Regions from separate parts of the Arthrobacter sp. NPDC056691 genome, predicted to be linked through region 4. Evidence: riboswitches for the same ligand, from Rfam matches in the RefSeq annotation. Region 4 holds a riboswitch; each other region holds the start of a gene.
What was found. Region 4 has a riboswitch for S-adenosylmethionine ahead of ACFRAU_RS21125 (bifunctional o-acetylhomoserine/o-acetylserine sulfhydrylase). Riboswitches for the same ligand answer to the same signal wherever they lie in the genome.

Region 1 (7,206 bases), on a different contig from region 4:
TGAGTCCGACGGCGCACTCCAGTCCGTAAACACCACCCGCGCCCCGTACCGGTTCAGGGCCTCCAGCTTCTCCGACGAAATGGAATCACCGGTGACCACCACCACCGGATGGCCTGTCAGTGCACCGATCAGCGCGAGCCCGATTCCGGTGTTCCCTGAGGTGCTTTCCACGATGGTCCCGCCGGGCTGCAGTTCGCCGCTGCGCTCGGCCGCCCGGACCATGCTCAGCGCGGTCCGGTCCTTGATGGACCCGCCTGGATTCTCCGATTCGAGCTTGACGAAGACAGCGCTCCCCAGCCCGCGGCTCAGCACTTCCAGCGGAACCAATGGTGTGTTCCCGACGCGCGCCAGCACAGCATCAGCATCCATGCCCGGATCCATAATCGGCGCCACATGCCGTGGCCGGTGGCCGCTTCCTGTCAGCGTGGTCATGCTTCTCCTCCGCCATCATCCGGATGGCGGTCATCCGGGCCACCCGGATTCGGGCCATCGTCATTCGGTCCGCCCGCATCCGGCGTGCGTAATGCAGGCAGTCCTGCCAGCAAATCCCCCAGCGCAGTCCGCGCACTTTCCACCAGCACCGCCGCCGGCAGGTGCCCGGCCAGCAGCTCCGACAGCCTCGCCACCACGGCGCCGGTGCCTGCTCCGAGCTGCCGGATTTCCGGCTCCCGCAGGTCCGTGTCCTGCGCCTCCGCCAAAAGGTAGGAGGCCGTCAGGGCCTCAATGGTGAGGAGCTTGGCCGCGGCCTCCACCGAGCGCTCCAGCTGCTGAAGGGCCAGCGGGGCCAGCGTGGCGTGGTCCTCCACGTCCGCGGACAGGGTGGGCGCACCGAGCGTGGCAGGCGCCGCCAGGAACTTCAGCTCCGCCAGCAGGCTCGCGGCCGAGTACCAGAGCAGTCCCGGCAGGTCCTCGGATGCGAGCGGCGTGCCGGCCCGGGCCGCCTCGAGGTTGAGCTGCCGGATCAGGCGCTGCGGCGGGTAGAGCTTGGCGGTCCGCCGCTCGCTGCTGATTCCCACGTGCGCCAGTCCCAGCCGCAGCGCCTCGAACGCCAAGGCGAGCTGCATCGGCTGGAAGTTTCCGCCTGACACCATCCGGCCCGAGGCTATGTCCGTTAGCGGATTGTCGCCCCTGCCGTTGAGCTCCACCTCGAGCGCCTCGGCCAGGGCCGTGACCTGGGCACGGAACGCACCGTGCGTCTGCGGCGCCGCGCGAAAGGACAGGGCATCCTGGACTGACACCTGCCGCCGCGGGTCCTCCAGCCAGCCTCCGCGCACCAGGCGCCGGACGTTGGCCGCCGAGACGCGCTGGCCGTCCACAGCCTTGGCCGACTGCACAGCAGGCGAGAACGCGCTCAGGTTCCCGCCGCCGTCGTACCGTGCGGTGGCCTCAAGCGAGAGCGCCAGGGCGGTGTCCGCCATATCGGCGAGCCTCCGGATGCGGCGGAGTTCCAGCGCGCCGGTGCCGATCGAATAGGAGTTGGCGCTGACCAGCGCCAGGGCCTCGCCCGGCGCCAGGACCAGCGGTTCCAGCCCGGCTGCGGTGAGCGCTTCCGCGCCGTCCTGCAGGCCGCCGTCGGCAGTTAGCGCCTGTCCCTCCCCGATGGCGACGGCGGCAACCGCCGCCAGCTGGGTGAGGTCCGACGAACCGACGGACCCGTCGCGCGGAACGGCCGGCAGCACGGCCCTGTTCAGCAGTTCGGCATAGAACCGGGCAGTTTCCGGTCGCACCCCCGAGCCTCCCCGGGTGAACCCGATGAGCCTGGCCAGGATGAGGGCACGGACTTCATCCCGGCCCAGCAACGCGCCGACGCCGCTGTGGTGGTAGCGCACCACCTGCAGCTGGAAGTCGAGGATGGATTCCTGCTCCACAGCCGTGTCCCGTCCGGAGCCAAGCAGGGTGTTGAGGCCATAGACCCGGTCACCGGAATCGATGGCTGCCTGAACCACCTCGCGGGACAGGCCCACGAGCTCGAGGGCTTCGGCGCTGAGGACCACCTCCACCGCGGGATCGGCGGCCGCCGCGGCCACGTCGTCGGCCCGGATGTGGGCCGTGCCGATCAGGAACGTGCCGCGCCGGACGCCCGGCAGGAGTCCGTCGGATCCTCCGGCCCCCGCCCTTGCACCGGCCCCTGCCATGGCCTAGAAGTCCAGCAGGTTCCGGCGGAAGCCGCCGTCGCCATAGCTCGTCCGCAGCAAACCCCGACGGCGGAGCACCGGCGCCAGCCTGTCCAGCACGCCGTGAATGGTGGCCGGGTCCACGAAGCCGGAGAAGAGGAACCCGTCGCCGCCCACCGCGGCCCCGGTTTCCTCAAGGTAGTCGGCGATTTCTTCCGCGGTGCCAATGATGCTGTCACCGGCGCCGCCGCTGCGGGCCCGCAGGATCTGCCGCAGGGTGGAACCCGGCGGCGCGGCCTTGGAGAAGTGCTCCAGGGTGCCCTGGTTGCTGTTGGTGCTGAGTTCGGGGAGGGGCGCGTCGAGGTCGAACTGCCTGAAGTCGATGACGGACAGGTAGGAGATCGAGTTGAGCTGGCTGTCGATGTCCCGCTGGGTGAGCTCCCGCCGGGCAGCCCTCAACTCCTCGGCCTCGGCCCTGGAACTGGTCACGGTGGGCTTGAGGACAAACAGCACCTTGACGTCGTCGGGGTTCCGGCCGGCCCCGGCGGCTTCGGCGCGGATGGAGTCCCGGTACGCTTTCATGCCGTCCACGCCGCGGGCCAGGGCAATGGCAACATCCGCGTTCGCCCCGGCGAAGGCCTTGCCCCGGGGCGATGCCCCGGCCTGCACCAGCACCGGCTCCTCCGGCAGCGGTGCCGTGTTCAGCGGTCCCCGGACCTTGAAGAACTCGCCGTCGTGGTGGATCGGCCGGACTTTCGTGTGGTCCGCGAAGATGCCTGCCCGGGTGTCCTCCAGGATGGCGTCCGGTTCCCAGCTGCGCCAGAGCTTGCGGACGACGTCCACGAACTCCTCGGCCTTCTCGTAACGGAGGTCGTGCTCGATCTGCTGGTCCAGTCCGTAGTTCTGCGCGGCGAGGTCGCTGCCGGAGGTCACCACGTTCCAGCCCAGCTGCCCGTTGGAGAAGTGCTGCAGGGTTGCCAGCAGCCGGGCCGCGGTGAAGGGCGGATAGAAGGAGGCGCTGATGGTGGGCACGATGCCCAGGTGCTCCGTGGCGGAGAGCAGGTACGGCACCAGCGCCAGCGGATCGTGCTTCGGCGCAAAGGACGCCTGCGCCAGCGAGACCTCCGCGCTGCCCCCGTAAGTGTCGGGGACGGTGAGCGAGTCCTCGATGATGAACAGGTCCAGCCCCGCCCGCTCGAACTCCCGGACCGCATGCTGATAGGGGGCCGGCTTCTTCCAGTCATAGCCGATTCCGTAGCCGGGCGTGCCCCAGCCCTGAACCCCGAAGCCATGGCCCACAAACCATCCAAAGTGCAGCATGGGAGTCACTGTATTCGCGGTCGAATCATTCACTGTGGCCTGGTTTCATCCGGCGTTACGGCGGTTCATCTTCCGTCATTATCCTCCCGGCCACCGGCTTTGTAACCGCAACGCGGCGTCACACCGGGCCCGATGCGTTACGGAACATGACGGCGGCGGCGGTGCGCGCCGCCGTCGTCAGTGTTACGTTTTTGGGGAGTAATGAGTACCGGCATGAAGCCCTGACTGGCCGGTCGGCAACCCTCCATTCCACGGCGGGGTGCCTCAGGTGAATACTCGGCATATCGACCACTTCGAGCTGCAAGCGTGAGAAAAGGAGATCCGTCGTGTCAGACGCCCCCGCCGTTGCAACGCTGCCGTCCCAGCAGGATAAACCTGAGGAAAAGCTGTCCTACCGCCTGATCACGGGGCCGGACAACCGCGAGTTCTGTGAGCGCATCACGGCGGCCCTGGCCGAGGGATACGTGCTGCACGGCAGCCCCGCAGCCACCTTCAACGGCACCAGCGTCATCGTGGCCCAGGCCGTCATCCTGCCCGCCGCCATCGCCACCGCAGATGCGGCCGTCGCCACCGCAGTGGACCGGCTGGACTTCGACGAGGACCTCACCGCCCAGGCTTTCGAGGGGCACGCATGAGCTACGCCGGAGACCTCACCCCCCAGGACGCCTGGGCAAAGCTCGAGGAAGGCGCCGTCCTGGTGGATGTGCGCACCGAGGGCGAATGGGCGCACATCGGCATTCCGGACACCAAGGCCACGGAGAACGATCCGCTCTTCATCCAGTGGACCTTTCCCGGCGGCATTCCCAACCCCGACTTCGTCGAGCAGCTGAAGCAGCAGGCGCCCGAGGACACCCGGGTGGAGCTGCTGTTCCTGTGCCGCTCCGGCCAGCGCTCCATCGCTGCCGCCACCGCCGCCACGCAGGCCGGCTTCACGGCCTACAACGTTCTCGAAGGCTTCGAGGGTGAGCCTGACCGCTACGGTGAGCGCACCGTGAACGGCTGGAAGAACCGTGGCCTGCCGACAAACCTGGGAAAGAACTAAGTTGACCTTTAATCACGACGCCGCCGGCTGGAGCCCCGATACCCAGGCCGTCCGCGGCGGGCTTGACCGCACCAATTTCCAAGAGACCACCGAACCGGTCTTCCTCAACTCGGGGTTCGTCTACGAGTCGGCAGCAGCCGCCGAGCGCGCCTTCACCGGCGAGGACGAGCGCTTCGTCTACTCGCGCTACGGCAACCCGTCCGTGGCCACCTTCCAGGAGCGCCTCCGCCTGCTCGAAGGCACCGAGGCGTGCTTTGCGACGGCGTCCGGCATGTCCGCCGTGTTCACCGCCCTGGGCGCCCTGCTCGGCGCCGGGGACCGCGTGGTGGCCAGCCGTTCCCTGTTCGGCTCCTGCTTCGTCATCCTCAACGAAATCCTGCCGCGCTGGGGCGTGGAGACGGTGTTCGTGGACGGGCCGGACCTCGAGCAGTGGCGGGCCGCCCTCTCGGTGCCCACCACGGCCGTATTCTTCGAATCCCCGTCCAACCCCATGCAGGAAATCGTGGACATCGCCGCTGTCAGCGAACTCGCCCACGCCGCCGGCGCCAAGGTGGTGGCGGACAACGTCTTCGCCACCCCGCTGCTGCAGCGCTGCGGAGACCTCGGCGCAGACGTGATCGTCTACTCCGGCACCAAGCACATCGACGGCCAGGGCCGCGTGATGGGCGGCGCCATCCTGGGCACCAAGGAATTCATCGACGGACCGGTCAAGCAGCTCATGCGCCACACCGGACCGGCGCTCTCCGCGTTCAATGCCTGGGTTCTCACCAAAGGCCTGGAGACAATGGCGCTCCGGGTGAACCACTCCTCCGCCACGGCGCTGCGCCTGGCCGAATGGCTGGAAACGCAGCCGGCCGTCAACTGGGTCAAGTACCCGCTACTCAAGTCGCACCCGCAGTTCGAACTGGCGGCCAGGCAGATGAAGGCCGGCGGAACGGTCCTCACGCTGGAACTTGCGACGACGGCAGGCCAGTCGGGCAAGGAAGCCGCCTTTGCGCTGCTGGACGCCTTGAGGATCATCGACATCTCCAACAACCTGGGCGACGCCAAGTCGCTGATCACCCACCCCGCCACCACCACGCACCGGGCCATGGGGCCGGAAGGGCGCGCCGCGATCGGGCTCAGCGACGGAGTGGTGCGGCTGTCCGTGGGCCTGGAGGACGCGGATGACCTCATCGCCGACCTTGAACAGGCGATCAAGCAGATCTGACGCTGCCGGATCCCTCCCTTTGGGATCCGGCCCTTCGGGGCCTTCTCTTCGAGCCTTTCCTTCGGGCCTTCCCTTCGGGATCTGACTGCTTTCTTACCTTCAATGGCGGGCTGTGAACGTGCGTTGCGCTGCACGTACCTTCGTTTCGGCCGTCCTTGAGAACGGGGGGTGCGGCACGGTTTAGTGGGGTGTACAGACAGGGTTTACCCAGGGTTTACACGGATGGTCTTGTTAGGCTCCATGTGCACTGGGCAGACTCTAATAACACCGATGAACCGATCAAACCCCTGTCGGTTCAGCACCCCACCCAAGGACAGACGCAGCGATGCGTTCGGGGCCACGGCCGCGAAGACGCTGCGTGCAGCCTCCCTGACCGGAAGGACCGCCATGGCCGGAGTATTTGAAGTTTTTGTTGATGCAGAATCCCAGTTCCGGTTCCGGCTGAAGGCCCCCGATGGAACGGTGCTGGCAATCTCCGCTCCCTTTGAGGACAAGCGCGCGGCTGCGGCCGGGATCGCCGACGTACGCGAATGCGCCGGGACGGGCCTCATCACGGACCTTTCCGCGGCGACGCCGCAGGTTCAGGGATCCGTACCGGCGGCTGCTGCTGCCCAGGTACCCGCCCAGGCTCTTCCGGCGCGGGCCGACCACGGCAGGCAGGGATTCGGAAAGAAGCGCACGCCGTCGGAAGCTGCCGGCGCCCGCGGCGCGGGGCACTGGAGGCCGACGGCCCCGGCCGCCCCTGCACGCTGGACCGGCGCGGCCTGACGCAAAGGGTGCAGATCTGGGCGCAGCCCTGCCGTGTGAGGCAGGATGTGGGCTATGCCAATCGATGTCGACGAGGTGCGCAGGCAGACCCGCGGGCTCCGCAACGTAGTCCATTTCAATAACGCCGGAAGTTCCCTCATGCCCGGCCCTGTTGTGGACACCGTCGTCGGCCATCTGCGCCGCGAAGAGGACATCGGCGGTTATGAAGCGGCAGAGGAAGCCGACGACAGGCTTGAAAACGTCTATTCCTCGGTGGCTCGGCTGCTCGGAGCCCGGCCGGAGGAGGTAGCCCTTGCCGAGAACGGCAGCCGGGCGTGGGCGGCGGCGGTCTACAGCTTTCCCTTCACTCCCCGCGGGCGGCTGCTGATCGGCAGCACCGAATATGCCGGCAATGTCCTCGCACTGCGGCAGCTTGCGGAGCGCAACGACCTTGAGATTGTTGTTCTGCGAGATGATGTGCACGGACAGGTCGACGTGGAACACCTGCAGCTGGAACTGGAGCGCGGAAACGTCGCCATGGTGGCCCTGACCCATGTCCCCATGGCGAATGGCCTGGTCAACCCGGCGGCCGAGGTCGGCAAGCGTTGCCGTGCCGCCGGGGTGATGTTTGTGCTCGACGCGTGCCAGTCAGTGGGCCAGGTGCCTCTGGACGTGCAGGCTTTGGGCTGCGACGTTCTGGCGGGCACCGGACGGAAGTTTCTGCGCGGCCCGCGGGGTACGGCGTTCCTGTACGTGCGTGCAGCACTCCTCGA
Region 2 (7,206 bases), on a different contig from region 4:
GCCTGCAGGTCTGGCTGTCGCTGGCCGCAGGCCTCGTGGCCACGGTGGCCTTCCTCATCCACGAATCGCGGACAGCCGCCCCGCTCCTGCCCCTGGGCATGTTCGCGGTCCGGAACTTCGGCTGGGGCAACATCGCCACCGCCGCAATCTACGGCGGGTTTTCCCTCGGGTTTTTTGCGCTGGGCATCTACATCCAGCAGGTGGGCGGCATGAAGGCCACCACCGCCGGCCTGGCGCTGCTGCCCTCGACCGTGATCCTGATGCTGTTGGCATCATTCTTCGGCGGCCTTGCCGGCAAGTACGGGCCGCGGTGGTTCATGACTGCCGGGCCGGTGCTGTGTGCGGCCGGCTTCCTGCTCACACTGTCCGTTGGCGGCGCCCTGAACTACTGGAGCCAGGTCCTGCCCGGGCAGCTGGTCTTCGGCCTCGGCCTTTCCATGACGGTGGCACCCCTGACGGCGGCCATCCTGGGATCCGTGCCCGAGAAGCAGGCGGGCGTGGGCTCCGCGGTGAACAATGCGGTTTCGAGGATCGCCGGCCTGGTCTGCATCGCGTTTGCGGGTTTCATCGTCGGTCCGGAGCTGACGACGCCGGGCCTGCACCGCGCACTGCTGGCCACGGCCGCGCTGCTGTTGCTGGGTGCGGCCTGTTCCGCCGTCGGAATCCGCAACCCCGTGCCGGCTAGCCGCCGCTGAGCGCGATTCCCGCCGCGGCCGCAGCCAGCCCCAGCACCAGGTTGGCGAGGATGTTTGAGGCGGCGGCAAGGTAGCGCCGTTCACTGGCCAGCCGCACCGTGGCCGTGGTCCAGGAACTGAAGGTGGTCAGCCCGCCGGCGAGCCCGGTGGCCACAGCAGAATGCCATTCGGGGCCGAACACCGAACTGACACCCACGGACAGCCCGATCACGAACGAGCCCACCAGATTGACCAGCAGGGTAGCCCAGGGCCAGTGCCGCCACGGGGACGGGAACCCCGCCAGCCAGCCGTCCACGGCGAACCTGAGGAGGGCCCCGGCGACGCCGAAAAGCCCCACGAGGAGCGCCGTCACGGTCCAACCCCGTCAGTGCCGCGGAGAGCACGAGGGGCGCCCAGCACCTTGCCGGTCCGCCAGCCGGCGGCGGCCGCCGCCAGCCCCAGCAGGACGGACAGTCCCAGATAGAGAAGCCCCAGACCGGGGAGCCCGGCACGGGTCAGTTGGTCTGTGGAAAATACGACGGCGGAGAAGGTAGTGAACGAGCCCAGCACGCCTGGCCCGATGGCTGCGCGGAGCCAGAACGCGGTGTGCGGCCGCGCGATCCAGATGGTGGTGAGGGCCGCCAGCACGAAACTGCCCACGACGTTGATGCCCAGCGTGGCCCACGGCAGGTCGCCTGGCTGGTCCGGGAACAGCAGTCCCAGCGCGTACCGGAGTTCCGTGCCCAGCAGCCCGCCGGCGGCCACGGCCGTCCAGACCCGCCAGCCGTAGCCGGCCCCCGTCTTGTGGGCGGTGCCGGTGCTGCCGGCCAGGGGAGCAGGCACCTGTGCCTACAGGCCGGCCATGCGGCAGCCGGGATGCGCGGAGTCACTGTGGATCCACAGTGCGGAGGCCACTTCGTCGGCCAGGTCAACGTCACGGCTGGTCCCGGGGGAGCCGATGCGGACCACGAGTGCGCCGCCGAAGGGCTTGCGGCCGCGCACCTCGACGTCGGCGTCGAGGCTGATCTTTTCCGCGGCAAGGTAACGCAGCAGCTCCGGGTTCTCGTCGCTGATCCGGGTAATCCTGCCCGTGTGGCCGTCGTCGAGCTCGATCATCCGGTGGGCAGACGGCATCCGGACGGTGCCGTCTGCGGCGGGAATCGGATCGCCGTGCGGATCCCGTGACGGGTTGCCCAGGCGGGCTGCCAGCCTCTCAATGAAGGTGTCCGAGACTGCGTGTTCCAGCTGTTCGGCCTCGTCGTGGACTTCGTCCCAGCTGTAACCGAGGTCCTTGACCAGGTACGTCTCGATGAGCCGGTGCCGCCGGACCATGGAGAGGGCAAGCCGGACACCCTCGGGCGTGAGCGTAATGGCGCTGTAGGGCTTGTGGAGGACCAGGCCCTGGTCCTTGAGCTTGCGCACCATCTCGGAAACCGAGGAATTGGCCACGCCGAGGCGCTGTGCAAGCTGGGTGGAGGTGATGGGCTTGTCCTGCCATTCCGTGAAGGAATAGATGACCTTAACGTAGTCCTCGATCGAGGAGGAGGGCGTACTGGTCTTCACAGCGTCAAGCCTACCCGCTGCCACCACGGCGTTCGGCCCTGACAGCCCGCCAGGTCTGGGTGAGGTAGGGAAGCTGCAGCAGTGCGCCCTCGGCATGCCCCAGGTGCTCGTGCAGGTACCAGGTCAGGTTGCCGGTGACCTTGGCGCGGGTGGCGTCGTTGGCCGCCAGGTAATAGCTGCGGGACTTGGCCAGTTCGAGGATGTCGTCCGGGGTGACGGGATCCTCCCACCGGGTCAGGTGGCTATCCAGGGACGTAAATTCCGGGCCGACTTTGGGGCGGAAGTCGGGTTTGTGGACGTCCCCCGCGTGCATGATGCGGGACAGCCGGTGCACCCACGGCACTGAGGTGTCCAGCTGGTTCCAGATCAGGCCCAGTACCCCGTGGGGTTTGAGGATCCGGGAAATCTCGGTGCTGGCCCGCGCGGGGTCGCACCAGTGCCACGCCTGGGCAACGCTGACGACGTCGAATGCCGCGTCGGGCAGTCCGGTCTCCTCCGCGGTCCCTTCCAGAACCCGGACCGGGCGGTAGTCACCGCCCGAAAAGACACGGCTGAGCTGCTCCAGCATGTCCGCGGAAGGGTCCACGGCGGTGACGCTCAGCCCGCGTTCCACCAGCAAGGCCGTGAATTTACCGGTTCCGGCGCCGATGTCGGCAGCTGTGCGGGCCCCGGCCGGAATAAGCCAGTCCGCGGAATCGGCAGGGTAGCCGGGACGGACGCGGTGGTAATGCTCGCCGCCGTCCTGGAAGCTCTGCCCGAGCTCCTGACGCCGTCCGTGATGAAGTTTGGGACCGCCCCGTGCCACGCACAGTCTCCTTAGTCCGACGTCGAAAATTACCTTTCGAATTTACCGTACAGGGTGCGCTGGCGTGGACCTCCGCCGTGGCAGGCCGGGGCGGAGGTTAGTCCTGCACGCAGGGGGCGGCGCCGGCGGTGCCGGGGGTGTTGGGTGCCCACGCGGGGTAGGTGCGGGTGTCGTTCGCCGGAACCCAGCGACCGGCGTCCACCACGTAGTCCCAGCCGAGGCCGGAGCGGCGGAGCTCCTCGATGCCGGCGAGCAGCCGCTGGGCGTCCTCGAGCCGTGACCCAACGCCGAAGCTGGCGCGCAGGGAGCCGGACGGCAGGCCTAGGCGCTTGAGCAGGGGGTGCGCGCAGAAGCGGCCGTCGCGGAGTCCCACGCCGTGTTCGGCCGACAGGTAAGCGGCCACCAGGCCGGCGTCGTAACCCTCCAAGGAGAAGTTGACCACGCCAATGGCGTCGTCCGGGTCGCTGTCCTCGAAGATCTGGTGGACGGTGACGCCGTCGATCTTGCGTAGCCCCTCGACGAGGAAGGACCGGATGGCGGCCTCATGGGCATGCCAGCTCTGCGGATCCAGGGCGGCGATGACCTGGGTTGCCCGGGCCAGGGTGGCGGCTCCGAGCACGTTGGGTGAGCCGCCCTCGTGGCGGGCGGGGCCGGTGGCCCAGCTGACGCCGTCGAGCCTGGCCTCGCTCACAGCGCCGCCGCCGGCGAGGTGGGGGTTGCCGGCGTCGAGCCAGTCGGGACGGCCGATCAGCACGCCGGCCCCGAAGGGGGCGTAGAGCTTGTGGCCGGAGAAGGCGAGGTAGTCGACGTCGTCCGCGGCGATGTTCACGCGCCGGTGCGGCGCGAGCTGCGCGGCGTCAACCACGATCCGGGCACCGTATTCGTGGGCCAGCGCAGCGAGGCGCCGGATCGGAAGGATCTCGCCGGTGACGTTGGAGGCGCCGGTCACGGCAAGGAGGCTGACGTCACCGTGCTCCAGTTCGGTGCGCAGGCTGCTGATGGTCGCTTCCAGCGTTTCCGAGGCCACGACGCTGCGGTGCGGCACACCCTGCCACGGCAGCAGGTTGGCGTGGTGCTCGATGTCCAGGTACAGCACTTCACCGGTGTGGTGGTGCCCCTCCACCGGCAGGCAACCGGCCAGGAGGTTGAGGGAGTCGGTGGTGTTCCGGGTGAAGATGACGGCGTCATCGGCGCGGCCGCCCACGAACTCCCGCACGATGTCCCGCGCGTTCTCGTACACGGACGTGCTGATCTGCGAGGCATAACCCGCGCCGCGGTGCACGCTTGCGTAGTACGGCAGGATCTCGTTGAGGTATGCAGAAACGACGGACAGGGCAGGCGCGGAGGCGCCGTAGTCCAGGTTGGCATAGCGGACGTGGCCGCCCTGGATCAGCGGAGCCTGGATTTCCGCGCCGGTGACGGCGGCCAGGGGACGGCCTGCGGCGGCAAATCGGCCGTCCAGCACGCCAGCGTCGGTGGTGGGGGAAATGATTGCAGTCGTCATGGGACCTCACTGAGAAAGGACCCCGTGTGACGGGGATCCGCGCTTGCCGGGTCCGTTCCGGATCGGCCTGGTCGTCACCCGGGGCACCCCACCGCGAATGGAGGGTTGCCGGCCAGCTAACCGGGGTTTAGCGCTGGCACTCGTGACCTGTTACGAGACTAGGACATCCGGAGGGGCGATGAAAAAGCCGGTTCGGAATGTTAAGCGGATTATTACGCAGCATGGATATGCGGCTCACGGCCGAATAAACGACGGCGGTCGTCACCAAAAGGGGACGACCGCCGTCGTAATATTCAGCGCTAAGGCGCCGGGGGAGGGGGGAAAGCTAGAGCAAATCGTCCAGCTGCGGGTTCAGCCGCTTCAGGACCTCCGAGTGCAGGATCGAGTTGGTCGCCAGGGCGTTGCCGCCGAACGGGCCGTCCGTGCCTTCGAGGGAGGTGAAACGGCCGCCTGCCTCCGTCACGATCGGCACCAGCGCCGCCATGTCGTACAGGTTCAGCTCCGGTTCGCAGGCGATGTCCACCGCTCCTTCGGCCACCATGCAGTAGGACCAGAAATCGCCGTAGGCGCGGGTGCGCCACACATCCTCGGTGAGCCGGAGGAATTCATCGAGGTTGCCGCGGTCCTTCCAGCCGCCGAGGCTTGAGTAGGACAGCGAGGCGTCGGCGAGGCTGGACACGTTGGATACCTTGAGCCTGGTCGCGGCGGCGAGGGAACGGCCCGAGTACGCCCCTGCGCCCTTGGCCGCCCACCAGCGCTTGCCGAGCGCAGGGGCGCTGACCACGCCCACGACGGGTTCGCCCTCATCGACCAGGGCGATCAGCGTGGCCCACACCGGCACCCCGCGGACAAAGTTCTTGGTTCCGTCGATGGGATCGATGATCCAGCGGCGGGAACCGTGGCCGGAACTTCCGAACTCTTCACCGAGCACGGCGTCACGGGGACGGGAGCGGGACAGCTGGCCGCGGATGGACTCCTCGGCGGCCTTGTCCGCATCGGTGACCGGCGTCAGATCAGGCTTCGTCTCGATTTTAAGGTCCAGCGCCTTGAACCGGCTCATGGTCTGGTCGTCCACGGAATCGGCCAGCACATGGGCCAGACGCAGGTCATCGTTGTACGTTGAAGCGGGTTGGGTCATGGTTCCAAACTACCCTCAAAGGCCCGGCGGGGCGGGGAGGCAGTGGCCGGGCTGCGCCGGGGGAGGCTATCCGACGCTGCCGAGTTCCTTGGTTTCCTGGCCCTCCGCGCGCGGGTCGGTGCCCAGGAGGCGGCGCAGGGACGCGAGCCTGGCCGCTCCCGTGGGGCCGGCGTGGCCGGCCGCGACCCATGCATCCACGCCGCAGTTGACGGCGCTGGCGTCGTGCTTGCAGCCGCGTTCGCAGGCCTCGGTGCCCGGCTCAAGGTCGGGGAAGGAGTGCAGGATGCGGTCCGGGTCGACGTGGGCCAGCCCGAAGGAGCGGATGCCCGGCGTGTCGATGATCCAGCTCCCGGCCGGGGCGTCAGCGAGCTTGAGGGCAAGGGCCGACGACGACGTGTGCCTTCCGCGGCCCGTTACGGCATTGACGCCGCCGGTGGCACGTTCGGCGCCGGTCAGCGCGTTGACCATGGTGGATTTTCCGACGCCGGAGTGGCCCAGCATCACTGTCACCTTGCCGTCCAGATGGGCGCGGAGTTCGGACACCGCGGCAACGTCGAGCCGGGCGGAGAGACCGTCGTCGGACCGGGCGTCGATGCCGGATGCGTCAGAGTCAGCAGTGCGGCTGATAATGACCGGAAAGTCGAGATGGCGGTAGTTGCCCAGCAGCTCGGTGGGGTCTTTGACGTCCGCCTTGGTGACCAGCAGCAGCGGCTCGATTCCGGCGTCATAGGCGGCCACCAGCGCCCGGTCGATGAACCCGGTGCGGGGTTCCGGGTTGGCGGCAGCGACAACCACCACCAGCTGGTCAGCGTTGGCCACAACGGCGCGTTCCACCGGATCGGTGTCGTCGGCGCTGCGGCGCAGCAGCGTCTTGCGGTCCAGGATCTTCACGAGCCGGGCGAGGGTGTCCGGTGCGCCTGAGACATCACCCACGAGGGACACGAAGTCACCCGCCACCACGGGGGAGCGGCGCAATTCCCGGGCGCGGGCGGCGATGACGGTCCGCTCATGGCCGGAGTCCTCGCCTACGACTGCCGTGTAACGTCCCCGGTCAACGGTGATGATCCGCCCCGTGACGGCGTCCTCATGGCTGGGGCGGTCCTTCGTCCGGGGCCTCGAACCCTTCTTGTTCGGCCGGATCCGGACATCGGATTCGTCCCAGGAATCAGTGCTGCGTGCCACCGGTGGTCCCCGCGGTGTCGGTCGCTGCCCTGTTTGAAACAGCATTGCTCCGCTGGCCGAGCATGCCCGCCCACAGCTGCGGGAAGTCCGGCATGGTCTTGGATGTCGTGGCGATGTCCTGCACTTCCACACCTCTGACCGCCAGGCCGAGGATGGCCCCGGCGGTGGCCATCCGGTGGTCCGCGTAGCTGTGCACCACGCCGGCGTGCAGTTCCGCTGGCCGGATGATCAATCCGTCCGCGGTTTCCTCTGCATCGCCGCCGAGGCGGTTGATCTCCGTGACGAGCGCGGCGAGCCGGTCCGTCTCATGTCCCCGAAGGTGGGCAATGCCGCTCAGGCG
Region 3 (7,206 bases), on a different contig from region 4:
CGGACTGGCCTCCGACCCGGCTCTGGTGATCGCTGCCCGGCTGCTCCAGGGGCTCGGCGCCGGCACCCTGAATCCGCAGGTCCTGGGTCTCCTCCAGGACCTGTTTTCCGGAACCCGACGGGCCAAGGCACTGGGCTACTACGCCGCCGCCGGGGGCTTCGCCGCCGTGTGCGGCCCCCTTGCCGGCGGCCTGGTCCTGTCCGCGGCCGGGGACTCTGCCGGGTGGCGGGTGCTCTTCCTCATCAACGTCCCGCTGGTGGTGCTCCTGGTGCCGCTGGCGTTCCGGTTTCTGCCGGCACGCCCCGGCCGGGACCGCCACCCCGGCTCCGCGTCCATCGACGGGGTAGGCGCCCTGCTGCTGGGTGCCGTGGTGGTGGCCTTCCTCGTCCCCACGGTCTACGGCACGCCGGAGTCGTCCCCGGCCTGGCTGGCCGCAGGAGCAACGGTGCTCCTGGGTTTTGCGGGCTGGGAGCTGCTGTATCACCGGCGCGGGCGGACGCCATTGCTCAGCGCAGGGCTGGTCCGTTCCGGGGGCTACGTGCTGGGCACGGTGGTGGCGCTGTGCCAGTTCGGCGTGGGCGCTGCGATGTCCGCGGTCATGGCTTTCTACTTTCTGTCCGGAAGCGGCCTCGCCCCGCTCGCCGCGGCAGGCATCCTGGCACCCCAGGCCGCCGGCATGCTGCTGGCCTCCGGGTCCAGCTGGCGGTTCGTCGCCAGGTTCGGCCGGGCCGGCATCGTCTTCGCACTGGCCGCCAGCCTCGCCACCCTCGTCGCCAAGGATGCTGCGGTGCAGCACCTGGACCACTCGGCCGCGGCGCTGGCTGTTGCCGGGGTGGGCCTGGTCCAGGGAGCGGCGACGGGCCTCGTGGTGGCGCCCAACCAGGCCCTGACGCTGGGGCATGCGCCGGCCGGGACCGCCGGGGTGGCCGCCGGCTTCTACCAGCTGAGCCAACGGTTCTCGGCGGCGCTGTGTTCGGCCGCCGTGGCCGGTCTGTTCCTGCACGCAGGATCCGGTTTAGGCAGTGCTGCCGGGTCCGTGGCCGCGGGCAACGGCTACCGCGGCGCCTTCCATGACGGCATCATCCTGTGTTCGGCCCTGACCGCCGTTGCCATCGCCGCCGGCAGCCTCGACTGGATCCGGACCGCGGTGGTGCGCCGCCGGAACGGCAACGCCGCCCGCCCCGCTGTAGCGGAACGGACGGCGTCGGCGGAACGGACGGCGGCAGCGGAAGGGACGGCGCCGGCCGACCAAGCCTTGGCGGACTCTCGCTAGACGGCCGCCGGCTGGGCCGGCTCGTCGATTTCCACCGTCGGCCCGGTGGCGGGGACCCCGGCGTCGCGCAGTGCCGGGAACCCGCCGTCGACATGCACGGCACGGGAGTAGCCGAGCAGCTTGAGTTTCTCGGCCACGGGACGCGAGCCGTTGACCGAACCGCAGAAGACGACGATCTGCTGGTCCGTTCCGGTCACGCCGGTGAGGCGGGCGGGGGACTCCGGCCCAAAGTCCTGTGCCACGTTCTCGCGGTCCACCACGACAGCCGCCGGAACGCTGCCTGTGCTGGCCCTGCCCTTGTCGCTGCGGACGTCGATCAGGAGGGCCCCCGCGCCGATAAGCCGTGCGGCCTCATCGGCGCTGACCAGCTGCGGATCAAGAGTGGTGTTTTCGGTGCTCATTGGTGCTCCTTCGAATGTTGGTTAATGATGGGAAGGGTGTCAGGAGAGTCCCCAGGCCTGCGCGAGCAGCTCCTGGGACCGGACCCGGTCAGCCTGGTGGTGGGTGATGGTGGTAACCAGGAGCTCGTTGGCTCCGGTGGCGCGCTGCAGGGTGCGCAGCCCCTCCGCCACCTGCACGGGGTCGCCCACGAAGCGGGTGTCCAGCCTGTCCTGGATGAGGTCCGCTTCGGCCGGCTCCAGCTCCGGCCGGCGTTCGGCATCCCCGGGCGCCGGGTACGGAATGGCGCCGCGGCCGGTCCTGATGCTGTGGACCCAGTCCGCGTACCCGGCTGCGATGGTCCTGGCCCGGGACTCGGTCTCAGCCACCACGACATCGGCGGACACCGCTACGTACGGCTCAGCCAAGGTGGCGGACGGTTTGAAATGCGACCGGTATTCGCCGACGGACTCCAGGACCGCGGCCGGGGCCACATGATAGTTCGCCCCGAAGGGCAGGCCGAGCTTTCCGGCGAGCCGGGCACTGGGTCCGGCGCTGGACCCGTGGATCCAGAACCCGGGAGCGTTGCCCTGCGCCGGGTGGACGGTGACTTCCGTGCCCTGCGCTGCGCGGTATTCGCCGGCGAAGAACGCGATGATGTCCTGGACGTCGTTTTCGAAGTTGTCCGCATCACCGGCCACCCGCCCCAGCAGATCGGCCTGGACCTGGAAGCGCTCGGGGAACTTCCTGCCGAACAGCGGCCGCGGGGCCGGGATCACCAGGCCGTCCACCACGCGGTTCCCCGAAGGGCCGGAGGAGGCCGGCGAAGGGGCCAGCGGAGCGGGAGCCCCGGCCTCTTCGGCCGGCACCTTGGGCACCCCGGACCTGCCAAAGCCGAGGTCCACGCGCCCCGGGTACAGGGCGGACAGTGTCCCGATGTTTTCGGCGATCTGCACCGGCCGGTAGTTACCCAGGATTGTGGCCGCCGTTCCCACCCGGATGCTGCTCGTCGCCGCGGCAATGAGGGCGGACAGGACGTGCGGGGCGGAGCCGGCAACGCCCGGACTCAAGTGGTGTTCGGCCAGCCAATAGCGGCTGTACCCCAGCGCCTCTGCCGAGACGGCCAGCGCAATGCTGTTCCGCAGGGCGTCTGCGGCAGTCTGGCCGGCGGAGACGGGGCTGAGATCAAGGACCGAGAGGGGAACCGCGGAAGGCTTGGGCATGGCAGAACACTACGGAGCGTCCGGCGCTGGCCAAACTCCTCCGTCACCGTCCTCAATGTCCGGAAACCGGGGGTAACCGGAGCCCAAAATCCGTCACAAATGAAGGCTGCGCATGACGGAATGCACCGCTGCTTGACGCGGTATTTCCCGAATTGACACCACGAGACCGGCGGTTTGGAAAAGTCCGGCCAGCCCTCCTAGATTCAACGTCTAGGTCCAGAGTCAGCACGCCAAGGACCGGCTCGTGCTGCGGCAACCCTCAGGCATTTGATGGCGGGGTGCTCCGGAAACAGACCTGGCCGCATTGCGGCAAGTGAATGTCGAGACGGCCGTCCGCGGCCCCTAAAAAGAGGGAACCATGCCTTCATTACCCACACCCAAAAACCGTTCCGCCGTGCTCGGCATCGAGCTCGACGGGGACGGCGCGCACCCGGCAGCCTGGCGGTTCGCCGCGCACGAGCCCAACGCCCTGCTGACCGGCAGCCGCATCCGGGAAACCGTGCAGGCAGCGGACGTCGCCGGCTTCCACCTCGCCACCTTCCACGACTCGCGGACCATGGACACCGAAGCCGCCGGGATCGCGGGACGGATCGACGCGGTGCAGCGTGCGGCCTTTGCCTCGCCCGTGACGCGGTCGATCGGCCTGGTGCCCGAGGCGGGCGTGGTCTACACGGAGCCCTTCCACGTGGCCACCCAGCTGGCGAGCCTGGACTATTCCTCCCGCGGCCGGGCAGGGTGGCTGGTCAGCGCAGAGAACACGCCGCAGGAAGCACGTTCGGTAGGCCGCGACGTCCTTCCCGCCGGGGAAGCCGGCGCGGAGGCGGCGGACGTCGTCGAAAGCGCCCGGCGGCTGTGGGATTCGTGGGAAGACGACGCCGTGATCCGGGACGAGGCCACCGGCCGGTTCCTCGACGCGGGCAAGCTGCACTATGCGGATTTCGAGGGAAGCCAGTTTTCCGTGAAGGGCCCGTCCATCATTCCGCGCCCCTTCCAGGGGCAGCTGCCGGTCTTTGCCCCGGCGGCCCTCCTGCCCACCGTCGAAGCCGACGTGGCGCTGGTTACCGCGGCCACGCCGGAGGAGCTGGCGCCGGCAGCCGAGGCTGCAAGGAACGCCGGCGCCCCGCGCACACTCCTGGAACTGGACGTGGTCCTCGACGCCCGTGGCCAGCGGGCAGCCGACCGGCTGGCCGAACTGGAAGCGCACGAGCCATGGCAGGGCGGCGCCCGCTACGTGGGAGACGCGGCCGGGCTGGTGGAGCTCCTCGCCGAGCTGTTCCAGCAGGGCGACGGGGTCCGGATCAGCCCCGCGGTGCTGGACACCGACCTTCCGGAGCTGGCCGCCCTGGTGCTCCCGGAACTTCGGCGCAGCGGCCTGCTGTCCAGCCCCCTCCCGGGCAGCACTCTGCGTGAATCCTTCGGCCTGCCCCGTCCCGCCAACCGCTACGCCGCCGCCGCGGCCCTCTAGAGAGGCCAGACCCATGAGCACCCCGTCGCGCACTGCCGGCAACGGCCAGATCCAGTTCGGCGTCTTCTTCCAGGGCGTCAACCACACCACAGTCTGGCGTGATCCAGAGAGCGGATCCCAGACCGACTTCGAATCTTTCCGCCGGGTGGCACAGACCGCAGAACGCGGCCTCTTCACGGCCTTCTTCCTGGGCGAAGGGCTGCGGCTCCGCGAACACCTGGGCCGGATCCACGAGCTCGACGTCGCGGGCCGGCCGGACGCGCAGACGGCCCTCGCGGCCCTGGCTGCAGTGACCACCAACATCGGACTCGTGGCCACGCAGAACACCACCTACAACGATCCCGCCGACCTGGCCCACCGGCTGTCCAGCCTGGACCTTCTCTCGGGCGGCCGGGCGGCGTGGAACATCGTGACCACGGACAACGCCTGGACCGGTGCCAACTTCCGGCGCGGCGGGTTCCTGGCTCACGAGGACCGCTACATCCGGGCCGAAGCATTCGTCCAGACCGCCAAAGCGATCTGGGATTCCTGGGCTGACGGCGCAATCGCCGGGTCCCGGGGCTCCCGCAGATGGCTGGCCGAGGACGGCATCACCTCCGTCCGCCGCAAGGACGCGAGTTTCGACGTCGAAATCACCGGCCGCCTCCCGCGCTCCGGCCAGCACCACCCGGTCCTGTTCCAGGCCGGCGACTCCCCGGACGGGCGCGACTTCGCGGTCCGCAACGCCGACGTCATCTTCTCCCGGCACGCCGGGCTGGAGGAGGCCAAGAAGTTCCGGGAGGACATTGTGGCCCGGACGCTAAAGGCAGGCCGGCCGGCGGATGACGTCAAGATCTTCCCGGGACAGGAGTTCATCCTGGCACCCACCGCCAAGGAAGCGGAGGAAAAGCACCAGTGGGTCCGCGAACGGCAGGTGGGTCCGCAGACCGCCATTGCGTTCCTGGAGCAGTTCTGGGGCCGCACCCTCAGCGAATACGACCCCGACGGCCCGCTTCCCGGCGTCGACCCCGTCGTAGACGTCACCGACCCCACCCGGGGCAACGCGTTCCATGGAAAGAACGCCCGGGAGCTTGCCGCGGAGTGGCGGGCCGAGGCGAAGGAGAAGGGGCAGTCCATCAGGCAGTTCGTCTCCGGCCGCGCCCAGCTCAACGGCCGGGGCCTGGTCGGTTCCTACGACGACGTCGCCGACCTGCTGGCCGAATACGCCCATTCCGGTGCCGTGGACGGTTTCAACATCACGCCCTGGATCGTCCCCTCCGGACTCGACGACATCGTCAACGAGCTTGTCCCCAGGCTGCAGGACCGAGGGGTCTACCGGACCGAATACGGGGGCACCACGCTCCGCGAAAACCTGGGGCTCCGCGCCCCGCTGTCACACCGCAGCGGCTCCCTGGCATCGGTGGGCACCAACGAAAACGAGGAAGTCGCATGACCACCCGAAACATCAACGCTGCTTCCACCCGTCCTGAACCGGCCAAGGCACGGCGGATCGGCAGGACAGCGGCCGCCGGTGCGCTGCTGGGAACCGTTACGCTGCTGCTCGCCGCGTGCGGCGGAACGTCCGACGCCGGATCCCAGCCGGGTGCCAGCGGCACCCCTGTCCGGGGCGGCAACCTCAATTTCGCGGTTTCCGTGGACCGCGGGTGCATCGATCCGCAGCAGGTGGGCAACAACGACGCGATCGCCGTCGCCCGCCAGACGGTGGCGTCGCTGACCTCCCAGGACCCGGACACCGGCGAGATCGTGCCGTGGCTGGCCGAGAAGTTTGAGGCGAACAAGGACGCCACGAGCTTCACGTTCACGCTCCGGAGCGGGGCCACCTTCGCCGACGGGACACCCATTGACGCCCAGTCGGTCAAGACCAACTTCGAGGCGATCAAGGCCCTCGGCGCCAAAGCCACCTTGGGTTCCACGTACCTCAGCGACGTCAGCGGCATCACGGTCAAGGATCCGAAGACCGTGGTGGTGGATTTCGCGAAGCCGAACGCCCAGTTCCTGCAGGCCACCTCCACCTTCACCCTCGGGCTGCTCTCCCCGGCGTCGGCGAAACTCAGCACGGCCGACCGGTGCGCCGGCAAATTCGACGGATCGGGCCCGTTCACCGTGAAGAGCTACACGGTGGACAAGGAAGCAGTCCTGGAGCGCCGGGCAGGATATGCGTGGCCGGCCTCCACGAACAGCAACAAGGGTGAGGCCTACCTGGACACCGTCACCTTCAAGATCATCCCGGAAGCAGGCAACCGGACCGGCAGCCTGCAGTCCGGGCAGATCGATGCCACAGCGGCCATCTCCGCTGCGGACACCAAGCTCTTTGACGGCAACGGCTTCTGGAAGGAGACCAGGGCGAACCCAGGCGTGGTCTACAACCTGTACTCCAACGAGTCCACGCCGAAGCTCAAGGAGACGGCGGTGCGCCAGGCGATTTCCAGGGCCATCAACCGCGAGGAAATCACCAAGACGCTGCTGACCGAGGCAGACCAGCCCGCCAAGGGAGTGCTGTCCCACACCACCCCGTTCTTCAAGGACTTCAGCGATCTGCTGAAGTTCGATCCCGACGGCGCCAAGAAGCTCCTGGACGACGCCGGATGGAAGCCCGGAGCGGACGGCATCCGCGCCAAGAACGGCCAGAAGCTCTCCTTCTCGGTCACCTACTGGCAGTCGCCGAAGGAAGTCCTGGAACTCGTGCAGCAGCAGCTCAAGGCGGTGGGCATCGACCTTCAGCTGAAGTTCACCACCATCGCTGACGTCACGGCAGCCCAGGCGAACAAGGACTACGACTTCTCCTACGGCAACCTGACCCGCAGCGATCCGGATGTCCTGCGGACCGTCTTCGGCGCCAACACGGCCCGCGGCGGCAGCAACCTCCG
Region 4 (7,206 bases):
TGTCCTTGGCTTGTCGCTGGGGCAGTCCGCCGTCTACTCGGTGGTGCAGCTGCTGGACAAAATGACCCGGGCACCGCTGGCGCAGGGGACGTCCACGCTGAACAGGTCGCAAAGCACCCGCGAGTATTTCGACCTGACCTACCAGCTGCTGGACATCGTCTTCGCCCTGGTGCCGGTCCTGCTGGTGATCTTCTTCCTGACCGACCAGCGCCAGGCGAAGTCCGGGTCCGGCCATGACTCCGGCTCCGCGTTCCGGAAGCTGGGGTTCAACTTCGCCCGGCCAGGCAAGGACCTGCTGCAGGGTCTCGGGCTGGCCGCCCTGATCGGCATTCCGTCGCTGGGCCTCTACGCTGCCGGGCGGGCCCTGGGCATTACCACCGCCATCATCCCCAGCGGACTGGACGCTTACTGGTGGACGGTGCCCGTGCTGGTTTTGTCTGCGGTGCGCCATGCGATCGTGGAGGAGGTCATTGTGGTGGGCTACCTGCTGGACCGGTTCGGCAAGTTCGGCTGGTCCATGCCCCTGGCGATCTTTGTGTCCTCAATGCTCCGCGGCAGCTACCACCTGTACCAGGGGTTCGGGCCCTTCATTGGAAACGCAGTCATGGGCGTGGTCTTCGCCTGGGTCTACACCAGGACCCGGCGGGTGATGCCGCTGGTGATCGCGCACGCGCTGCTGGACATCGTCGCGTTCGTGGGGTTCAGCCTGTTCGGCAAAGCCGTCGGCCTGGGCTAGTCCGGGCCCGCGGTGGGCGGCCCGGATGGGCCGGCCGGGTTAGTGCCTGGGCCGTTAAAAATGATTCGGCCGCCATCGGCGGGTGACGTCGTTGGCACCCGCTGATGGCGGCCGAAGTGGAGGGCAGAAAGCGCGTCAGATGGTGACGGCGCCCGCTGCGGTTTCGAACGTGACGGAGAGGATGCCCGGCGTACCGTGCGGGGCCACCCAGTTCACGGCGACGTCCTCAAGCGGCCGTTCGACGGGCTCGCCGAGCCACTCGGTCACGCGCTCGGCAGAGCCCGCGATCGTGAGGCTGGACATCTTCACGTTGCTGTCATAGGCGTTGGACGGGTGCAGCCCCGGATCACCCTCCCACTTCAGCATGTACGGCACCTGCGGATCCGCGATCAGGCCCAGGATGCCGATCTGCTTCCAGACCAGCTCCCGGCCGTCGGGGAACTTGCGGTTGCCGTTGACGGCGGAGCGGCCAAGGCGCTCCTCGAAGGGGGCGAGGTCGTCAACTTCGACGCACCACCCCATCCAGCCGCCGCCCGCCGCGGACCGGGCGCGGACGGCCTGGCCGAACGGTGCCTTGTCCGACGCCGGGTGGTCCAGGACCTCAACAACTTCCAGGTACTTGTGGCCGGCCAGCGGAATAATCATGTTCCGGGTTCCAAACCGGGGGTGCACCCCGCCCTTTACGGCTTCGACGCCGAGGGCAGAGGAGATACGTTCGGTGGTGGCCGCGAGGCCATCGTGTTCACAGGCGTAAGAGACGTGATCCATGCGCATGCCCTCATCTTGGCACTTTGTGACGGGCCTCTCAGCTTAGGGTCGCCTAACCTTGCGAAAAGTCCATACTTTGACGAAGTTCGTCACAAAGCTGTGCGCGTAACAGGGCCATTCCTACACTGATCGCAGGTCATGAGTGCCAGCGATGAAAGCCCCGGCTCGCTGGCCGGCAACCCTCCACCGCGGCGGGGTGCCCCGGGTGAAGACCTGGCTACGCGGCGCCCGCCGCGCGGCAAGCGCGGGCCTGTGCCGGGACCAGCACATGCCCCTAAGCAGAGGAGCCTGCATGTCCAACGCATGGTCATTCGAAACCCGCCAGATCCACGCCGGCCAGGTGCCTGACAACGCCACCGGCGCGCGGTCGCTGCCGATCTACCAGACGACGTCGTTCGTCTTCCCCAGCGCTGAAAGCGCGGCCGACCGCTTCGCGCTGGCCGAGATCGCGCCCATCTACACGCGGATCGGCAACCCGACCCAGGACGCCGTCGAACAGCGGGTCGCCAGCCTGGAAGGCGGGCTTGCCGCGCTGCTCCTGAGCTCCGGCCAGGCCGCCGAGACGTACGCCATCCTCAACGTCGCCGAGGCCGGCGACCACGTGGTGGCCAGCCCCAGCCTCTACGGCGGCACCTACAACCTGCTGGCACACACCCTGAAGAAGTTCGGCGTGTCCGTCACCTTCGTGGCCGACCCGGACAACCTGGAGCAGTGGCGCGACGCCGTGCAGCCGAACACCAAGCTGTTCTTTGCGGAGGTGGTGTCCAACCCCCGGCAGGACGTCCTGGACATCGAAGGTGTTTCCCGGACCGCGCACGAGGCCGGCGTGCCGCTGATCGTTGACAACACCCTGTCCACGCCCTACCTCATCAGGCCGCTCGAGTGGGGCGCGGACATCGTGGTGCACTCGGCCACCAAATACCTGGGTGGACACGGGGCCGCCATTGCCGGTGTCATCGTGGATTCAGGCAACTTCGACTTCAGCAGGGACCCGGAACGCTTCCCGGGCTTTAACACGCCGGACCCCACCTACAACGGCCTGGTCTACGCCCGCGACCTCGGCGCAGGCGGTGCCCTGGGAGCCAACCTGTCCTACATTCTCAAGGCGCGGGTCCAGTTGCTCCGCGACCTGGGCTCCGCGGTGTCCCCGTTCAATGCATTCCTCATCGCACAGGGCCTGGAAACATTGAGCCTGCGCGTGGAGCGCCACGTGGCCAACGCGGTGGCCGTCGCCAGTTGGCTGGAAGCCCGGGGCGATGTGGAGTCGGTGGCCTACGCCGGCCTGCCGTCCAGTCCCTGGTACGAGCGTGGCCTGAAGTACGGGCCCAAGGGCACCGGCGCGGTGGTGTCCTTCACCGTGGCGGGCGGAGCCGAGGCGGGCAAGCGCTTCGTGGACGCCCTGGAACTGCACTCCCACGTGGCGAACATCGGTGACGTCCGCTCCCTCGTCATCCACCCGGCGTCGACCACGCACAGCCAGCTGACTCCGGAACAGCAGGGCGTGGCCGGGGTAGCCCCTGGCCTGGTCCGGCTGTCCGTGGGCCTGGAGCACATCGACGACATCCTGGCCGACCTCGAGGCCGGATTCCGCGCGGCGAAGGGCGCCTGATTCCAGGTGCCGCAGGTGGAACTCCCGGCCCCTGAGCGGGCGGGGAGTCACACAGCCGTCACATTCTTCGCGCAGATGTCCGCCTGTTTCGTAAACTGGGCAACAGGTCATGAGTGCCAGCGACAGCCCCGGCTTGCTGGCCGGCAACCCTCCTTCCGCGGTGGGGTGCCCCGGGTGAAGACCTGGCCTGCCGGACAGCTGCCGGCGGGCAAGCGCGTAGAAGAGGTTTACCCATGACGATTTCCGTCAGCAGCACCGACGTTCCCGCCGGCAAGACGCAAAGCCGCACTGTTCCCAGCCGAGCAGTTCCCGGCGACACGGTTCTTCCCGATGGCACAGTTCTTCCCGACGGCACGGTCCAGTACCTGAATATTGGCAGCCTGGAGCTCGAGGCCGGCGGATTCCTGCCGGACGTCACCTTGGCCTATGAAACCTGGGGAACGCTCAACGCGGAAGGCTCCAACGCCATCCTCGTCCAGCATGCCCTCACCGGCAGCACGCACGTGACGCGTGGCGCCGGTGACGAGGAGGGCTGGTGGGAACAGCTCGCCGGGCCAGGTGCGCCGGCGGACACTGACAGGTTCTTTGTCATTTCCATCAACATCCTGGGCGGCTGTTACGGGTCCACCGGACCGTCGTCGACCGCGCCGGACGGCAAGCCCTGGGGTTCGCGCTTTCCGCTGGTGACGCTCAGGGACTCCACCGTTGCCGAGGCGAGGCTCGCCGACCGGCTCGGCATCGGCAGTTGGCACGCCGTGGTGGGCGGATCCATGGGCGGGGCACGCGCGCTCGAATGGGCAGTGACTTTCCCGGAGCGGGTGCGCCGCTGCGGCGTCATCTCCGTCGGTGCCAGGAGCACCGCCGAACAAATCGCTTTCGCGCAGGCGCAGACCCTTGCCATCCGGCAGGACCGCCACTTCAGCGGGGGCGACTACTACGGCGGCCCGGAACCCGAAGAGGGCCTGGCGCTCGCCCGGCGGATTGCCCACATCACCTACCGGTCCGCCTACGAACTCGATTTCCGGTTCGGCAGGAACGCCCAGGCCGCTGAAGAGCCGCTGCAGGCCGATGCCCTGGCGGGCCGCGGCCGTTACCAGGTGGAGAGCTACCTCGACCACCAGGGCAACAAGCTCGTCCGGCGCTTCGACGCCAACAGTTACATCGCCCTGACGGAAGCACTCATGAGCCATGACGTCACCCGCGGGCGGGGGACACTCAAGGAAGCCCTGGCCCGGGTCACCGCCAACTTCTTCGTGGCCGCCGTCGAGACGGACCGGCTGTACTTTCCCGCCCAGTCGATGGAACTCGCCGAGGCCCTGCCCGGGAATGTGGACGTGCACATGATCGATTCGCCGATCGGCCACGATGGCTTCCTCACGGAGATCGGCCAGCTGAACGCCCAGCTCAGGGAACATTTCCTCAACTGATTCCGGAGCCGTCCTTGGGACCGGAGCCGGCCGCATCGTGGCAACGCCGCCGGCGTACGTGTGCATTTATGCAGATGCGCCCTGCACTATTTGGCGTTGAGCTTGCGTCATCGGCAGACCATACTCGTTGAATCCGGCGTTCGTGGTGCGCATCACACCCATTCGCCACCGACTGGTCCCCGTGGTGTCGAGGAAGACGCCGAAGGAGTTCGCAATGAGTACGGAAAGCTCCGCCGTAAGGCGTGCAGAAGAAACCGACGTCAAGGCCTCAGGCCTCAAAAAAGTTGTCACGGCGTCCATGGCCGGCACCGTCGTGGAGTGGTATGAGTTCTTCCTCTACGCCTCGGCCGCCACCCTGGTCTTCGGCAAGGCCTTCTTCCCCAACGCCGGCACCGAGCTGGACGGCATCATCGCCGCCTTCCTCACATACGCCGTCGGCTTCGTTGCCCGCCCGATCGGCGGGATCGTCTTCGGCCACTTCGGCGACAAGTTCGGCCGCAAGCAGCTGTTGCAGCTGAGCATCATCCTGGTGGGTGTTTCCACCTTCCTCATGGGCTGCCTGCCGACGTTCCAGCAGATCGGGTACTGGGCGCCCGCGCTCCTGGTCTTCCTGCGGTTTGCCCAGGGCTTTGCTGTCGGCGGTGAATGGGGCGGCGCGGTCCTCCTCGTGGCCGAGCACAGCCCCAGCAAGTCCCGCGGTTTCTGGGCCAGCTGGCCGCAGTCCGCCGTGCCCATGGGCAACCTGCTCGCCACGGCCGTGCTGTTCATCCTGTCCTCCACGCTGACCCAGGAAGCGTTCCTCGGCTGGGGCTGGCGCGTGGCGTTCTGGCTCTCCGCGGTGATCGTCCTGATCGGCTACTACATCCGCACCAAGGTCAACGACGCCCCGATCTTCCTCGAAGCCCGCAAAGAGGTCGAGGCCGGGCACAAGGGCTACGGTGTTGCCGAGGTATTCAAGCGCTACCCGCGCGGCGTCTTCACCGCCATGGGCCTGCGGTTTGCGGAGAACATCCTCTACTACCTGGTGGTGACGTTCTCCATCACCTACCTCAAGACCGTGGTCCAGGCCGACACGACGCGGATCCTGCTCCTGCTGCTGGTTGCCCACGCCGTGCACTTCGCCGCCGTTCCGCTGGTTGGCAAGCTGTCTGACCGCTTCGGCCGCAAGCCGGTCTACATGGCCGGCGCCATCCTGGGCGCAACCTGGGGCTTCTTCGCCTTCCCGATGATGGACACCAAGAACGACGTGATCATCCTGGCCTCCATCATGATCGGCCTGCTGTTCCACGCACTCATGTACGCCGGCCAGCCGGCGATCATGGCGGAAATGTTCCCCACCCGGATGCGCTACTCCGGCGTCTCGCTGGGCTACCAGGTGACCTCCATCGTCGCCGGTTCGCTGGCCCCGATCATCGCAGCGTCGCTTCTGGGCACCTACAAGTCCTCCGTTCCGGTGGCCATCTACCTGCTGATCGCCTGCGCCATCACCGCCGTCGCGGTGTTCTTCCTCAAGGAAACCCGCGGCGTCTCGCTCCACGACGTGGACGCAGCGGACGCCCGGGGCACCGCCGACCTGCTCGCGGCCGGCAAGAAGTAGATCCGGCTTTCCCATGAAAGCAGCAGTCCTCTACTCCACCGTCCCCCATACGGCTACTGCATCGCAGGAGCCCAGCTACGCCGAGGCCCGGCCCCTCGTGGTGCAGGAGCTGGAGCGGCCGGAGCCGCGTGCCGGCGAGCTTGGTGTGGCGATCACGTATTCCAGCCTGTGCCATTCCGATCTTTCCGTGGTGGACGGTTCCCGGGTCCGGCCGTTGCCCATGGCACTGGGCCACGAGGCGGTGGGGCGGGTGGTGTCTGTCGGCGGGGGCGTCTCCGATGTATCGGTCGGCGACCATGTGGTGCTGGTCTTCGTGCCGAGCTGCGGGGACTGCCGCGCCTGCAGGTCCGGCCGCCCCGCGCTCTGCCACCGGGCGGCCGAGGTCAACGGCTCGGGCGACCTGCTGCACGGCGAGGCGCTGCTGCGGACACCGGCGGGGGAGCGGATCAACCACCACCTGGGCGTCTCGGCTTTCGCCGATTATGCCGTGGTGGCCCGGGAGTCGGTGGTGGTGATTGACGACGACGTCCCTGACACTGTCGCGGCGATGTTCGGTTGCGCTGTGCTCACCGGCATGGGAGCCGTGCTGAACACTGCCGCTGTCACGGCCGGCCAGTCGGTGGCCGTTTTCGGGCTCGGGGCGGTGGGGCTTTCGGCTGTCATGGCCGCCGCCCTCGCCAGGGCGGGCAGCGTGATCGCCATCGACCCCAATCCCGGCAAGCACCAGCTCGCCCTCGACTGCGGCGCGACAGCGGTGGGAACGCCCGAGGACGCAGCCAGGCTCATCGCGGATGCCGCGGGCGACGGCGTCGACGTCGCCATCGAAGCCGTCGGCTCCGCCGGCGTGATCGCCGCCTGCCTGGGGCACGTGACCCGGGGCGGCGCCGTGGTTTCGGTCGGCCTGCCCCATCCGTCAGCCGAGCTGACGGTCCCCGCGCTGCAGTTCGCCGGGGCCGGCAAGGTACTGCTGGGTTCGTACATGGGCGACGCCGTTCCCGGGCGGGACATCCCGCTCTACCTGGGCTACTGGCGCGAGGGCAAGCTGCCGGTGGAGCTGCTGCACACGGAC

Region 1: linked by a shared signal. The riboswitch ahead of ACFRAU_RS17620 (DUF1737 domain-containing protein) and the one ahead of ACFRAU_RS21125 (bifunctional o-acetylhomoserine/o-acetylserine sulfhydrylase) in region 4 are both predicted to bind S-adenosylmethionine.
Region 2: linked by a shared signal. The riboswitch ahead of ACFRAU_RS13285 (aminotransferase class V-fold PLP-dependent enzyme) and the one ahead of ACFRAU_RS21125 (bifunctional o-acetylhomoserine/o-acetylserine sulfhydrylase) in region 4 are both predicted to bind S-adenosylmethionine.
Region 3: linked by a shared signal. The riboswitch ahead of ACFRAU_RS02430 (LLM class flavin-dependent oxidoreductase) and the one ahead of ACFRAU_RS21125 (bifunctional o-acetylhomoserine/o-acetylserine sulfhydrylase) in region 4 are both predicted to bind S-adenosylmethionine.

The regions. Positions count from the first base shown of each region.
Region 1 covers NZ_JBHTXX010000024.1:26,691-33,896, forward strand. Annotated here, with positions in the region: gene ACFRAU_RS17605 (PLP-dependent cysteine synthase family protein) at 1-432, opposite strand, end outside; gene ACFRAU_RS17610 (aromatic amino acid ammonia-lyase) at 429-2,135, opposite strand; gene ACFRAU_RS17615 (NtaA/DmoA family FMN-dependent monooxygenase) at 2,139-3,434, opposite strand; SAM riboswitch class IV at 3,632-3,747, shown strand; gene ACFRAU_RS17620 (DUF1737 domain-containing protein) at 3,761-4,069, shown strand; gene ACFRAU_RS17625 (rhodanese-like domain-containing protein) at 4,066-4,476, shown strand; gene ACFRAU_RS17630 (O-succinylhomoserine sulfhydrylase) at 4,478-5,686, shown strand; gene ACFRAU_RS17635 (YegP family protein) at 6,074-6,454, shown strand; gene ACFRAU_RS17640 (aminotransferase class V-fold PLP-dependent enzyme) at 6,509-7,206, shown strand, end outside.
Region 2 covers NZ_JBHTXX010000014.1:107,737-114,942, forward strand. Annotated here, with positions in the region: gene ACFRAU_RS13260 (MFS transporter) at 1-695, shown strand, start outside; gene ACFRAU_RS13265 (fluoride efflux transporter FluC) at 682-1,047, opposite strand; gene ACFRAU_RS13270 (fluoride efflux transporter FluC) at 1,044-1,517, opposite strand; gene ACFRAU_RS13275 (metal-dependent transcriptional regulator) at 1,524-2,237, opposite strand; gene ACFRAU_RS13280 (class I SAM-dependent methyltransferase) at 2,248-3,042, opposite strand; gene ACFRAU_RS13285 (aminotransferase class V-fold PLP-dependent enzyme) at 3,140-4,546, opposite strand; SAM riboswitch class IV at 4,581-4,694, opposite strand; gene hisN (histidinol-phosphatase) at 4,872-5,684, opposite strand; gene ACFRAU_RS13295 (ribosome small subunit-dependent GTPase A) at 5,751-6,866, opposite strand; gene aroA (3-phosphoshikimate 1-carboxyvinyltransferase) at 6,850-7,206, opposite strand, start outside.
Region 3 covers NZ_JBHTXX010000002.1:101,855-109,060, reverse strand. Annotated here, with positions in the region: gene ACFRAU_RS02445 (MFS transporter) at 1-1,273, shown strand, start outside; gene ACFRAU_RS02440 (rhodanese-like domain-containing protein) at 1,270-1,674, opposite strand; gene ACFRAU_RS02435 (LLM class flavin-dependent oxidoreductase) at 1,714-2,874, opposite strand; SAM riboswitch class IV at 3,088-3,196, shown strand; gene ACFRAU_RS02430 (LLM class flavin-dependent oxidoreductase) at 3,233-4,339, shown strand; gene ACFRAU_RS02425 (NtaA/DmoA family FMN-dependent monooxygenase) at 4,353-5,771, shown strand; gene ACFRAU_RS02420 (ABC transporter substrate-binding protein) at 5,768-7,206, shown strand, end outside.
Region 4 covers NZ_JBHTXX010000033.1:55,542-62,747, forward strand. Annotated here, with positions in the region: gene ACFRAU_RS21115 (CPBP family intramembrane glutamic endopeptidase) at 1-736, shown strand, start outside; gene ACFRAU_RS21120 (VOC family protein) at 872-1,510, opposite strand; SAM riboswitch class IV at 1,639-1,755, shown strand; gene ACFRAU_RS21125 (bifunctional o-acetylhomoserine/o-acetylserine sulfhydrylase) at 1,797-3,113, shown strand; SAM riboswitch class IV at 3,219-3,334, shown strand; gene ACFRAU_RS21130 (homoserine O-acetyltransferase) at 3,347-4,540, shown strand; gene ACFRAU_RS21135 (MFS transporter) at 4,755-6,137, shown strand; gene ACFRAU_RS21140 (alcohol dehydrogenase catalytic domain-containing protein) at 6,151-7,206, shown strand, end outside.